2 regions of the Erythrobacter sp. JB2-19 genome follow, and region 1 is predicted to be linked to the other one. Evidence: predicted binding sites of a transcription regulator. Region 1 holds the regulator's gene; the other holds the start of a gene.
What was found. Region 1 encodes LexA, which represses DNA repair genes until DNA is damaged. Its sites were predicted from a motif close to GTTCCNCNCTTGTTCT; they were not measured.

Region 2: the regulator LexA is predicted to act here: its motif matches at 3,106-3,121, upstream of recA (recombinase RecA).

Annotation. Positions count from the first base shown of each region.
Region 1 is NZ_CP200290.1:1,604,124-1,611,425, reverse strand. Features, by position in the region: gene gltX (glutamate--tRNA ligase) at 1-972, opposite strand, end outside; gene AC0V6O_RS07630 (ComEC/Rec2 family competence protein) at 1,001-2,071, shown strand; gene AC0V6O_RS07625 (ComEC/Rec2 family competence protein) at 1,996-3,216, shown strand; gene lexA (transcriptional repressor LexA) at 3,249-3,950, opposite strand; gene AC0V6O_RS07615 (hypothetical protein) at 4,083-4,340, opposite strand; partial or broken gene AC0V6O_RS07610 (molybdopterin molybdotransferase MoeA) at 4,407-5,224, opposite strand; gene moaC (cyclic pyranopterin monophosphate synthase MoaC) at 5,281-5,754, opposite strand; gene trpC (indole-3-glycerol phosphate synthase TrpC) at 5,970-6,755, opposite strand; gene trpD (anthranilate phosphoribosyltransferase) at 6,767-7,302, opposite strand, start outside.
Region 2 is NZ_CP200290.1:1,868,749-1,876,050, reverse strand. Features, by position in the region: partial or broken gene AC0V6O_RS08910 (DUF4139 domain-containing protein) at 1-1,292, shown strand, start outside; gene AC0V6O_RS08905 (DUF4139 domain-containing protein) at 1,307-2,926, shown strand; gene recA (recombinase RecA) at 3,208-4,272, shown strand; gene alaS (alanine--tRNA ligase) at 4,503-7,163, shown strand; gene AC0V6O_RS08890 (cation:proton antiporter domain-containing protein) at 7,171-7,302, opposite strand, start outside.

The DNA of each region.
Region 1 (7,302 bases):
AATGTAGTGACCATTGAGGCTTTCCAGCTTCTTCAAATCAAAGCGGGACGGGCCTTTGCCGACACCACTAAGGTCAAACAGCTCAATCGCTTCTGCACGGTTGATCTCTTCCCGGTCTCCATGCGCCCAGCCAAGCCGGAGCAGATAGTTGAACAAGGCATCAGACAATATGCCCATGTCATCGCGGTAGGCCTCTACACCTAGCGCCCCGTGGCGCTTAGACAGCTTTGCCCCATCCGATCCATGGATCAGGGGAATGTGAGCATATGCCGGCTCCGGCCAATCGTCCTCAACAATGTCCATTGCATGATAGATTGGCAGTTGCCGAAACGCGTTGTTCAGGTGGTCATCTCCACGGATCACATGGGTCACGCCCATATCGTGATCGTCAACGACCACAGCCAGCATATAGGTCGGCGTGCCATCAGCCCGCAGGATGATGTAATCATCGAGCTCTTCGTTTTTGACCGAGACGGAACCTTGAACCTGGTCAGCAATGGTCGCCTCGCCCGATTGCGGCGTCTTCAGACGAACTACGTAAGGCGCCCCTTCCGGCGCTTCGGACGGATCACGGTCGCGCCAGCGCCCATCATAGCGCATAGGCAGCTTCTTCTCGCGTTGCTCAGCACGCATGGCCTCAAGTTCATCCGGCGTCGCAAAGCACTTATAGGCATAGCCCGCATCCAGCAGCTTATGCGCCACCTCTGCGTGACGATCCGCGCGCTGGGATTGGAATACCGGCGCGTCATCATAATCGAGACCGAGCCAATCGAGCCCGTCGATGATCGCATCAATCGCCTCCTGAGTGGAGCGCTTGCGATCTGTATCCTCAATCCGCAGCAAGGCCTTGCCGCCGTGATGACGGGCGTAAAGCCAGTTGAACAAGGCCGTACGCGCGCCGCCAATATGCAAAAAGCCCGTAGGCGAGGGGGCAAAGCGGGTAACAATCGCTTTTGCGCTTTCGCTTGCCATAGCCAGTGAATTCCTTTTCAAGTTGCACATGGGCCAAGAGGGGGCGCCAAATGTGCCGATTGGCGGCGGAGCTGGTGAAAGCCCCAATGCCAGTGATGTTGCAGTGCAGCGCCATTGGCGCAAGGCCCCGGCTTTGTCCAGTATTGGGTCCAGCAGTGGCCAGGGCATAGCATCCAAAATTGAAGGTTTTTTGGCTGGGTCCGGTTTCGACCGTGCGCCATGGATCGCCGTGCTGTTCGCGGCCGGTATTCTATCATGGTTCGCACTTAGCTCGCCGCTGCAATGGGCGGTGGGGATCGGGTTTGGATTGCTGCTAGCCGTCGCGGGGGCCGCAATCTGGCGCGGGATCGAGGACCGCGTTTTGCTGAAGCAGACGATGATTGCCGTCGGACTGGTCTTTGCCGCTGGGATTGCGACCATCTGGATGCGTTCAGAACTGGTCGGCGCGGAGCCAATTGAACGCCCAATTGTTGAGCGCGTGCAAGGCTTTGTCCTCGAACGCGAAGATCAACCCTCTCGCGAACGGATCCGATTGGTCCTGGCCATGCGAGATGCGGAAAATGGCGAGAGCCGCAAGATCCGGATCAATGTGCCGCAGGACAAGGTCGTGTCCGGCCTGACCGAGGGATCGGTGGTGCGACTGAGGGCGCGGTTGATGCCGCCTGCCTCACCGATGTTGCCGGGCTCATACGACTTTGCCAGAGCCGCCTGGTTTCAAGGCTTAGCCGCCACTGGCACCTTGGTCGGTAACATCGAGCTGATGGAGGGCGGGCGTGACACTGGCGCTATCCCAAAGGTTCAGCGTGTGCTTTCCGCCCACGTTCGCGAACGGGTGGATGGCTCAGCGGGCACGATTGCGGCGGCTTTTGCGAGCGGCGACAGGGGCGGGATTGCCGAGGCCGACGAAATCGCGATGCGCGATGCGGGCCTAACCCACTTGCTCTCGATCAGCGGGCTCCATGTCAGCGCCGTCATTGCCGCAGCCTATTTGGTGACCCTGAAATTGCTAGCTCTGTTTCCCCCGTGGCGCTGCGCGTGCGTTTGCCGATCTTCGCGGCCGGGGCAGGGGCGCTCGCAGGGGTTGGCTATACACTGCTGACGGGGGCAGAGGTGCCCACAGTCCGCAGCTGTGTTGCGGCGATGCTCGTGCTGATCGCGCTGGCCATGGGCCGCGATGCATTGTCGCTCAGAATGGTGGCGATGGCAGCTATCTTCGTCATGCTGCTCTGGCCGGAATCGGTGGTTGGCCCAAGCTTTCAGATGAGTTTCTCCGCCGTAATCGCAATTGTTGCCCTCTCAAGTTCCGCGCCGGTTCGCGCTTTCCTGGCGGCACGGGAGGAGACGTGGCTGCGGCACGTCGGGCGACGGGTCATCATGCTGTTCATTACCGGCCTGGTAATCGAGATCGCGCTGATGCCGATCGTCCTGTTCCATTTCCACAGGGCAGGGGTCTACGGCGCTTTTGCCAATGTAATCGCAATCCCATTGGTGACCTTCATCTCCATGCCGCTCATCGCCTTCGCCTTGTTCCTTGATCTGATCGGGCTTGGCGCGCCTGCTTGGTGGTTGGTGGAACGCTCGCTCGAACTACTGCTTGCGATTGCGCATTGGACATCCAGTCAGCCCGGTTCGGTTAAGCTGATGCCGCAGATGAGCAGACTCACCATCGCGCTGTTTGTGATTGGTGCTCTTTGGCTTGCACTATGGAATGGCCGTGCGCGATTGCTCGGGTTTGCGCCGCTTGCGGCGGCTTCGGTAATGCTGATGGTAACGCCGATCCCTGATGTCCTGATTGGGCGTGATGGCCGCCATGTCGGTGTAACAATGGATGACACGCTGTTGTCGCTGCGCAATTCACGGTCGTCCTATGCGCGCGACAACCTGCTCGAACTCGCCAGCGTGTCTGCCGATCCGATCCCTATGGCAGAATGGCCCGGCGCGCGGTGTTCAACCGAGTTCTGCCTGCTCCAGATTGAACGCGGTGGCCGCGACTGGACCATACTGATGGCGCGTAATCGGGAGCTGATCGAGGAGCGCGCACTGGCCGCAGCCTGCGCCAGAGCAGATATCGTCGTGGCTGACCGCTATCTGCCGTGGTCTTGTAAGCCCAAATGGCTCAAGGCCGATCGCGGGTTTCTGCAAAAGCACGGAGGGCTGGCGCTTGACCTATCATCCGAGCGGATCACCAGTGTCGCAAGCACTCAGGGCCAGCATGGGTGGTGGCGCGGGAAAGCTGACGACTAGCCAGCCATCCGCGCCACCTATTCACATGAAACTCAATGGTAGCGCCGCAGAAGGCCCGCGAGCTTACCCTGAACCTGCACTTCGCCCGGTTGATAGACCTGCGCATCATAGGCGGCATTAGCCGGATCAAGTCGCACGGTTCCGCTGTCGCGGTGGAGGTATTTGAGCGTGGCTTCCTCGCCGTGGACGAGAGCCACCACGATTTCGCCATCCCGCGCCGCATCCGTACGCTTAACCAGCGCAAAGTCGCCGTCGAAGATGCCAGCCTCGATCATCGAATCGCCAGACACCTCAAGCGCATAATGCTCACCCGGTCCCAGCAATGCCGCCGGCACTGGCAGGCTACTCTGCCCCTCCAACGCCTCAATCGGAGCGCCTGCCGCAATCCGGCCATGCAATGGCACCTCGATCACGTCATTCGCAGGCTCCGGACTGGTGTCATTCGCGCTGGGCATGGATGTCGCCCGAGAGACCACATCATTGGCCGCAGCAGCGGCAGCGCGCGGAGCAGGCGTTGCATCCTCAGGCTGCTTAATGACCTCCAACGCGCGCGCCCGATTGGGCAGGCGCCGGATGAAACCACGCTCCTCCAAAGCCGAAATCAGCCGGTGCACACCCGACTTGCTCTTTAGATCGAGCGCTTCCTTCATTTCTTCAAAAGAGGGGGAAATTCCCGTCTCTTCAAGCCGCTCTTGGATAAAGCGGATCAATTCGTGCTGCTTTGCCGTCAGCATTACGATAGTCTCCCTAAAACAGGTCGATCGCCCCAGCGCCGGTTAGGGTGGCGAGGGACCATTTCGCGCACCAATAACGTGAACGAATACGGAACAATTAGGAAACTTCGTTTGCCGAGTCAAGCCGGCGAGTCACGCAATGCCGCCATTCTCGAGGGTTAATGTGGTCACGAACTCTCCTGCGCTCGCCGCTTCCGCGCCTTCCCGCCGTACGATAAGGCAATTCGCGGCCGCTAAGGCCGCGAGCGCGCTGGAGTCTTGAGAGCCGGCCCGGTGCACCGTACAGCCATCGTGCACAGCGCGCAGGAACTCCCGCCGTTTGCCAATCGCTGGCAGGTCCTCTCCTAGGGGCAGCGTCAGCCCCGAGGGCAGGGGGGCAGCAGCGCCCATGGCCGCACGCACCAAAGGCAGCGCAAACAGGAAGCACGTTACGAAGCTGGAGACGGGATTGCCCGGCAGGCCGAGGATCACCTGCCGCGCGCCATCGGCGCGTTCCCGTGTTGCTACCATCAGCGGCTTGCCGGGCTTGATCGCGACTTTCCAGAACGCGATTTGTGCGCCCCACGCCTCCAGTGCAGGCTGGATGAGGTCATGGTCACCCACCGATGCGCCGCCGGAGGTGATGAGGATATCCGCATCCTCTGCCTTTGCCAGCGCGCTTGCCAAGGCGCTGTGATTGTCCGCCACCGGGCCTATCCGCGCCACATCACACCCCAGCGGGCGCAGCATGCTGGCGATCATCGCGCCATTGCTCGCAGGGATCTGGTCAGCGCCGCATTGCTCTGGATCTGCGGCCAATTCATCCCCGCTGTCGAGCACGGCCACACGCGGGGCCTCGCGCACGCTGAGCCGCCCGTGGGCTGCCGATAGCGCGAGCGCGAGTTGTCCAGGCCCAATGCGGGTTCCCGCCCTCAAGACCGTGTCACTTTCAGCAAAGTCGAAGCCCTGCATCCGCACATGCTTGCCGGGCGGGGGCGTCTCGCTGGCGGTCACGAGCGCGCCGTCCACATCTGCATTTTCCTGGATCAGCACGCGGTCCGCGCCCCCGGCATATGTGCCCCGGTCGATATCCGCACACATTCGCCATTGGAGAGCGCACCTGCGAACGGCGCTCCTGCACGGCTCTCTCCCACACGCTCCCAAGGGCCATCACCAGCAATCGCATAGCCATCCATAGCCGACAGATCGGCCGGTGGCTGAGTCCGCCGAGCGTTGAGATCCTCCGCTAAGTAGCGTCCCAGCGCCTCCTCCGCAGGCAACTCGCACGTTGCCATCTGCGGCGCGAGCTCCAGCAGCTGAGCCTGAGCGTCTTCCAAGGTCAGCAGCGCGCTCAAAGCTCAACCTTCCAATGCCCGCTCTTGCCCCCACGTTTCTCGATCAGGCGCACCTCGCCGATCACCATGCCCTTATCGACCGCCTTGGCCATGTCGTAGATCGTGAGCAGCGCGGTCGACACCGCGACCATCGCCTCCATTTCAACACCGGTTTTGCCGGTAAGCGAGGCGCGAGCGGTCGCCCGGATCGCGTCTTCTTCGAAGGTGAAGTCGAGCTCCACCGCGTCCAGCGCCAGCGGATGGCACAAAGGGATCAGATCGCCCGTGCGTTTCGCCGCCATGATCCCGGCAATCCGTGCGGTGCCCAGCACATCGCCCTTGGGCGCGTTGCCATCGCGCACGGCGGCTAGCGTCTCTGCGTTCATCGCGATGCGGCCAGAGGCGATGGCGACGCGTTCGCTCGCGGCCTTGCCGCCGATGTCAACCATGCGGGCCGCACCATCTTCGCCAAGATGGGTCAGCTTGCTCATCGCTTCGCTCCCTTCGCTTCATCGTGCGTAGAGCACGCTTGGAACACCTGGAACACAGTCCAGGGGTTTAAAACCAATCGATCACAGGCGCCGCTATTGATCGAATTTATCGATAGATACGATTGAGCCGCGCCGGATCTGCACTTCGTCGAAAAAGCCATACCTATCTTCTGCCAGCTTTGAGAGATGTAGGACAGGCCCTGTACAGAAGCCGCCTATCCGTTGAGCAATTTCCGCGTCGCCGCCGCCACATCATCCGCCCGCATCAGGCTTTCCCCAACCAGAAAATTGCGCACGCCCGCACGCGCGAGCCGGGTGCAGTCCTCATGGCTGTTGATCCCGCTTTCGCCAACGATCAAAGCGCCTTCCTGGGCGAGCGGAGCAAGCCGCTCTGTTGAAGCCAGATCGGTGGTGAAAGTCTTGAGATCTCGATTGTTCACGCCCACCAAAAGCGATTTGAGCAAATGCGCGCGTTCCATCTCTGCCTCATCGTGCACTTCGACCAGCACATCCATGTCATGCTCACGCGCTGCCGCCTCGATTTCCTGCATTTGAGCGTCTTCTAGCGCCGCGACAATGATCAGGATCGCATCTGCTCCGATGGAACGGGCCTCGGCGCATTGCCATGGATCGACCATAAAATCTTTCCGGAGCGCGGGCAGTTTGCAGGCGTTTCGCGCCTCAATCAGAAAATCCTCATGTCCCTGAAAATAGGGCATATCGGTGAGCACTGATAAGCAAATCGCACCGCCAATCTCATAGTCGCGCGCATGGTCCGCCGGGAGAAAATCCTCGCGGATAACGCCCTTGGAGGGAGAGGCCTTTTTGACCTCCGCGATCAGACCAAAGCCGGATTTGCTCGCATGGCGCAATGCCGATTCAAACCCGCGCACCGGGCTTTGTTCGCTTGCCCGGCTTTCCAGATCAGCAAGAGAAATGGCGGCTTTTCGCGCATTCACTTCGCGGCGCTTTGTGGCGCAAATTTCTTCGAGTTTGTTCATGGTGCCGGAGCCTACTTCGCCAATTCGATCCAGCGGGCAAGCAATTGTTTCGCTTTACCACTGTCCAAAGCTTCCGCCGCCATGGCCGCGCCGTGCTCCCAGCTTTCGGTTTCTCCAGCAACAATCAGCGCCGCAGACGCATTGAGCGCGACCGCATCACGATATGCACTCGGTGCGCCATCAAGCAACGCCTCTAAAGCTTTTGCATTGTGCGCTGGGTCGCCTCCTCGGATGGCTTCCACCGGTGCGTTTGGCAGGCCTGCCAAACTTGCATCGACACGGCGCATTTCGAAATCGTCGGTCGTTACATCGGCCAGCTCGTTGCCGCCTGCCAGACTTAGTTCGTCGAGTCCTTCATCGCCCGAAACGATAAAGGTTCGCTCCGTGCCCAATCGCGATTTCGCTTCGGCGTAGATTGGCACATAGGCGGGCCGAGCAATGCCAATCAGCTGGCGATTGACCCCTACAGGATTGGATAAAGGCCCCATCAGGTTAAAGATCGTGCGCCGCGCAAGCCGCTTACGGATGGGTTGAATACGCCCCATTG
Region 2 (7,302 bases), 260 kb from region 1:
TTCCGCAACCATTCAACCGCAAACGCTGAGCTTTTTTGCACCGAATACATCGATCATCGAGCAGAATTTTGACTTCGACCTGCTGACGCCGGCCAAGATGATGGAAAAGGCGATTGGTCAAACAGTCACTCTGCTGCGCACTAATCCTGCGACCGGGCGAGAGACCCGTGAACGCGTGAAGGTTCTGTCGACTGCGGGCGGTGTGGTGGTCCAAATCGGCAATCGAGATCGAGGTCTTGCGCGATGATGGCCTTCCGGTCCGTGTGATTTTTGATCGAGTGCCGCCCAATCTGCGCGCCCGCCCAACATTGTCAGTAAACCTCAACAGCACTCGTGGCGGTACGCGCCCGGTCTCGATCCGCTATTTGACGGGCGGACTTGGTTGGAGCGCGGATTATGTCGCGCTTTACAATGAGCAAACGGACTCGATTGATATGCAAGGCTGGGTGACGCTTACGAACAATACCGGAACCACATTCAATCAGGCGAAGACGCTGCTGGTCGCTGGTAATCCTAACAATCGCGGAGGCCGCGGCCGTGGGGGCGGAAATCGAAACTTGATCCGACCTGGAACGGAAACCGCTGCGCGAGAGCAGCTGGGCGATTTCTATCTCTATCCGATCAGTGGGCGCACGACGATTGCCAATGCACAGACCAAGCAAGTGAGCTTCCTCGATGTGCAATCGGTCCCAGCGCGCAAGATCTATGAGCGGACAATTGGTTGGCTCTCGAACGATCGCAGCCCCGTGAATGTTTCAAGCGCCATTTCCTTCTCAACTTCGCGTGATCAGGGGTTGGGTGATGCTCTGCCGTCGGGCACCGTGCGGTTTTATCAGCGCGACAACCAAGGTACGCCTCAATTTATCGGCGAGAATAGCATTGGCCACACGCCCATGGGCAGCGAGCTCTCGCTCAGAACCGGCGACGCCTTTGACATTTTTGTGCAAGCCGAAGTGGAGAAGCGCGAAGAAATCACCAGTTCAGATTGGGAGCGCACAGCACGGTTCCGGGTGATTGAGGATGGCGAGACCACCCGCCAGATTGAGGTTGAACGACCCAAACAATATTACCGCACAACCATGCGCTATACGTTGACCAATGCTAAAAGCACGTCGGTTGATGTCGATCTGACCCAAAGCGGGCTTTACCGCGGATATTGGTCGAACGACTACCGTGTGGTCAGCGAGGACATCACAGGTGAGCAGATCAATTTTGATCGGCGCAAATGGGTGGTGCCAGTGCCAGCCAACGGCGAGCGCGTGATCCGCGTTACCTACGAAACCCGTTACTAAGGGGGCGGGCGATCATGCGGAGCCCCGCATCTATCGGATTGGCGCTTGGCCTATTGGCTAGCGCGGTTGTCAGCGCCCCTGCCAGCGCGCAAGAGGGCGCGACGGCTGGTATTGAAGCGCCGGCTCCGTCTCAAACGCAGCAAACCCGTCAGGCGGTCGACGCTTCTGCGCCGCAATCGCTTTCGGTCACTGTCTACCGTGATCCGCGTAGGCAGCTTGGCCAAGAGATGAACCGTCGTTGGCCGCAAGGCTTCGCCATGATCAGCGAGACTCGCACGGTCACTTTGCCGCCTGGGCAATCGACGATCCGCTTTGAGGGCGTGGCCGAGGGTATGGTCGGGGTTAGCGCAATTGTCTCAGGCTTACCTGGCGGTACGATTGAGAAAAACCGCAATGCTGACTTGCTGTCACCCGCCGCTTTAGTGAACGGGGCGCTTGGCAACCGTGTGACCTTGACGCGGACCAATCCCGCGACCGGAGCAGAAGAGCCTCAAAGCGCAATTGTTCGCACCAGGGCCGATGGCGGCTTGGTGCTGCAAACGGACCAAGGATATGAGGCGGTGCGCTGCGCGGGCCTGCCCGAGCGATTGACCTTTGATCGTGTGCCAAAGGGACTATCGGCAGAACCGATTTTTACCATCGACACTCAGGATGCGAGCGGGGGAACTTATGAAGTCGTCCTTACCTATCTCGCATGGGGCTTCGATTGGCAGGCGAATTATGTCGCGACTTTACCTGATCACGGGAGCGCTTCGGTTGCAGGCTCGACGAGGCGAGGGGAGAACGGCAATTTCAAACTCGGCCTGATGAGCTGGCTGACGATCCTCAATGACAATGGTCAGAGCTTTGACGATGCAGAATTGTTGGTGATTGCGGGCTCGCTCAGCGTGGTGAGCGATTTTCGCAGTCTTGCGACGCCGCCTCGGGCCGCGCCGCTGCGCCTAACATGCTATCCGATAGGCAGCACGGCTGCTGGCTCTCCGGTCCAATCCCCTCAGTCGATTGTGGTGACTGGTCGTCGCAATGAATCGCGGATGAAGCTTTCTGCTCCTGCACCGGTAATGGCGATGGCCGACGCGGCGGTGGGAGTAAGTGAGGCTGAGGTAATGCAAGCGGTCGAAGAGCAGCTTGGCGACCTCAAGCTTTACCGTGTACCAGAGCGAGTGAATGTGTCGGCCAAGGGCCTGAAACAGATTGCGTTTCTCAATCGGCAAGAGGTCGATGCGCGCTATCTCTACCGGGTGAATTGCGGATTTTTGGTCACGCGTGAGGGACAGCCTAACCCTGGCTTTGAAAATGCGGACATGCTGCTTGTTACGAAGAACGAAACCGAGCGAGGACTGGGTGTGGCCCTGCCTCAAGGCGGTTTGACCGTGTTTGAACCGAGCAGCTTTGGTCCGCAATTGGTCGCTGATGTTGATATGCGGGACTATGCGGAAGATCAGGACGTCGAGCTTGGAATTGGGGCAAGCAATCAGGTCTTTGCGAAATGTCTGCCTGCCCCTGGCCCAGTGACAACCGGGAATATGAACAGTTGGTTTGGCAATGGGGTGGAGCTCACCAACGCTAATGCGCATCCGATTAATGTTCGGATTGACCTGGGCGAGATCCTCTCTTTGGGAGGTGCGCTTTAGGGAGGCAAAGACTCGCATGAAGGATGGCCGTATTGTTGCAGAAGTGGATGTTCCCGCGAATTCGGAACGCACATTCCGGTGGTCTATTCGCGACCCGGCATAACTTTTTTCTGCGGTCTTTCTCCCATAAATTCAGAATCTTGGCGCGTGCCTTCATGGGGGCACATACGAATTCTCATGTTCCCTACTTGTTCTATTGGAACAAAGTGGGTACAAGCTGTCTCCACAAGGGGCGGTCGATAACAATTTGTCGACCCTAGGCAAGTCAAGGAGGCCATGCGATGTCTGCAAGTCTGAAATTGGTAGAAAAAGGAAAGACAGTGGACCGTCAAAAAGCGCTCGACGCCGCACTTGCGCAAATAGATCGTGCTTTCGGTAAAGGTTCAGCAATGAAGCTGGGGTCTCGCGAAGCAATGAATATCGAGTCCATTCCAACTGGTTCGTTAGGGTTGGATATTGCGCTTGGTATTGGCGGCCTTCCGAAAGGCCGCGTGATAGAAGTGTACGGGCCTGAAAGTTCGGGCAAGACCACCTTGGCATTGCATGTGATTGCAGAGGCTCAGAAGGCTGGCGGCACAGCGGCTTTTGTCGATGCAGAGCATGCTCTTGACCCGGTCTATGCCAACAAACTGGGCGTCGACATTGATGAATTGATTGTTTCTCAGCCTGATACAGGTGAGCAGGCACTCGAGATTACTGACACGTTGGTCCGCTCCAATGCGATTGACGTGCTGGTGGTCGACTCGGTCGCGGCGCTCGTCCCCCGCGCAGAAATTGAAGGTGAAATGGGCGATTCCCATGTCGGCCTTCAAGCGCGGCTTATGTCCCAATCGCTGCGTAAGCTGACCGGGTCGATCAACCGCTCCAAATGCATGGTCATCTTCATCAACCAATTGCGGATGAAGATCGGCGTTATGTACGGTAACCCAGAGACAACAACCGGCGGCAACGCGCTTAAATTCTATGCTTCTGTTCGCTTGGACATCCGCCGCACGGGCCAGATTAAGGACCGCGACGAAGTGGTTGGCAATTCAACCCGCGTGAAAGTGGTGAAGAACAAAGTTGCACCGCCATTCAAGCAAGTTGAATTCGACATCATGTACGGTGAGGGCATTTCTAAGATTGGTGAGATACTTGATCTTGGCGTGAAGGCAGGCCTGGTAGAGAAATCAGGCAGTTGGTTCTCTTATGATAGCGTGCGGATTGGTCAGGGACGTGAAAACGCCAAGACCTTCCTCAAAGAGAACACAGAGATGTGCAATCAGTTGGAAGCCGCCATTCGCGGCCGCACCGACGAGGTTGCCGAGGAGATGATGACAGGGCCGGACGCGGACTCTGACGACTGATCCTCAAGCGAGTGCGGTAATCGCATTCGGAAAATCGGAAAGCCGGTATGCGCCATCCCCCTTGGCGATGCCGGCTTTTCTGTGTCTGGCATGGGGCTGCGCTTTGCAAACTTGCCGGATGTCTGTCCGTCTAAAGCCACATTGTGGTAATGAAGAATTACGAACTCAGTGTGCATTGATCACGCGGTGGCTTGTCGCTGACCGCGTGATTGCCTAACTGCATTCTCGCAATGACTTCGACCAACGATATTCGCCGCTCTTTTCTCGACTTCTTCGGGAATGCTGACCACGCTGAGGTGCCCAGTGCACCACTGGTTCCCTATAACGATCCGACATTGATGTTCGTGAATGCGGGCATGGTGCCTTTCAAGAACGCATTTACTGGACTGGAGGCGCCGCCTGCGCCGCGCGCCGCGTCTTCGCAAAAATGCGTGCGCGCTGGTGGTAAGCATAATGACCTGGACAATGTCGGATACACAGCGCGGCATCACACCTTCTTTGAAATGCTCGGCAATTTTTCGTTTGGCGACTATTTCAAGGAGCAAGCGATCTTGAATGCTTGGACGCTTCTAACGCAGGAATGGGGCCTTCCCGCAGATAAGCTCACCGCGACCGTCTATCACACCGATGATGAAGCGTTCGATCTATGGCGCAAGATTTCCGGCCTGCCAGAGGAACGGATCATTCGCATCCCGACCAACGACAACTTCTGGTCAATGGGCGACACCGGGCCATGTGGACCGTGTTCGGAAATTTTTTATGACCACGGTGAGCATATTGCAGGCGGCCCTCCGGGTAGCCCGGATGAAGACGGTGATCGCTTTGTCGAGATCTGGAATCTCGTCTTCATGCAGTTTGACCAGAAGGCTAGTGGTGAGCGCACCGACTTGCCGCGCCCGTCGATTGACACTGGTATGGGGCTGGAACGCATCGCTGCGGTTATGCAGGGTGTGCACAACAATTACGACACCGACACGTTCAAAGCGCTGATCGCTGCCTCGGAACAGCTCACCGGAGTGGGCGGCGAAGGTGATGCAGTGGCAAGCCACCGGGTCATCGCGGACCATTTGCGTTCGGTCAGCTTCCTGATGGCTGACGGTGTGCTGCCGTCTAATGAGGGGCGTGGATATGTCCTTCGTCGGATCATGCGCCGTGCGATGCGGCATGCACACTTGCTCGGAGCGAGCGAGCCTCTGATGCACAGGCTTGTCCCGGCGTTGGTCACGGAAATGGGACAAGCCTATCCGGAGCTCACCCGCGGTCAAACCTTGATCCAGGAAGTGCTTGAGCGTGAGGAAACGCAGTTCCGCAAGACATTAGACAAGGGTCTAAAGCTGCTCGACGAAGCTACCAGCAGCATGAGCGAGGGCGGCGAACTCGATGGGGAGACCGCGTTTAAACTCTACGACACCTACGGTTTTCCCTATGATCTGACCGAAGACGCTCTGCGCGAACGCGGGATTGGCGTGGATGGCAAAGGCTTCGAAGCTGCGATGGAGCGTCAAAAGGCTGCGGCTCGCGCGGCTTGGAAAGGGTCGGGCGATGCCGCATCGGGCGAGGTGTGGTTCGACATTGCGGAGCGCGAAGGCGCCACGGAATTTACCGGCTATAATTCTACCTCGGGCGAGGGGACCGTGGTCGCAATCGTCAAAGACGGCACGGAGGTTCAATCAGTTAAAGCGGGCGAGAGCGCGGTTTTGCTGACCAACCAGACCCCGTTTTATGGCGAAAGCGGTGGGCAGACAGGTGATACCGGTAGTATCAGCACACCGAATGGATTTGCCGCCAAGGTTTTGGACACGGCGAAACCTCTGGGACGCCTTCACGCGCATCAGGTTGAGGTAACCGGCGGCGAAGTATCGGTCGGCGACAATGTACATTTGGAAGTTGATGATGTGCGGCGCGCGAAGGTGCGTTCCAATCACTCGGCCACTCACCTGGTCCACGCGGCGCTGCGCAATCGGCTTGGCGGGCACGTGACGCAAAAAGGCTCCCTGGTTGCAGAAGATCGTTTGCGGTTTGATTTCTCCCATCCAAAGCCTTTGGAGACCGAAGATATTGCCGTGATTGAGGCTGAAGTGAACGCCGAGATCAGGGCAAATGAGCCGGTCGGAACACGCTTGATGAGCCCCGATGACGCCGTTGAAGCGGGCGCCTTGGCGCTGTTCGGCGAGAAATACGGGGAGGAAGTGCGCGTACTTTCCATGGGACGCACGGGCACGGAAGGCCGTTCATTCTCGGTCGAACTGTGCGGCGGAACGCATGTTTCGGCCACAGGCGACATTGGCGTGTTCCGGATCATCTCTGAGAGTGCCGTGTCCTCTGGTGTACGGCGCATTGAGGCGTTGACCGGTGAGGCTGCGCGCACTTGGCTGGTCGAACGCGAGAATGCTTTGAAGGCGGCGGCGAGTGCAATTCGTGCGACGCCAGAAGAGGTGCCCGCACGGGTCGCTGCGTTGCTTGATGAGCGCAAGCGGCTTGAGAAGGAACTCGCGGAGGCGAAGAAGGCTCTGGCATTGGGCGGCGGCGCGAGCGGCGGCGATGGTCCCGCGCAAACGGATGAAGATGTTGGTGGAGTAACCTTCAGCGGCCAGGTGCTCGATAGCCTGAGTCCCAAGGAACTGCGCCCGCTGCTCGATGAGGCGAAGACACGCCTTGGCTCCGGTATCGCAGCGGCGATCGCCGTGAACGATGGTCGGGCCGCTATTGCGGTCGCAGTGACTGATGATCTGACAGAGCGGTTTGACGCAACCTCTCTAGTACGTGTTGGCGTGGAAGCGCTTGGCGGCAAGGGCGGAGGCGGTCGTCCCGACATGGCGCAAGGCGGCGGTCCGGATGGCAGTAAAGCGGCAGATGCTCTGGCAGCGGTCAAGGCTGCCATCGCTGGGTAGGTAGAGGCTAAGGCGTGTTGGTTGAGGTGCGCAATTGCGGCTTGCTGGTAAGTTTGCCATCGCGCTCTAACCGCTCGCGAAATTCATCGCGCTTCTCGTGGATAGAGGCGATTACTGGCCCCATGGGTATGCCGATGTC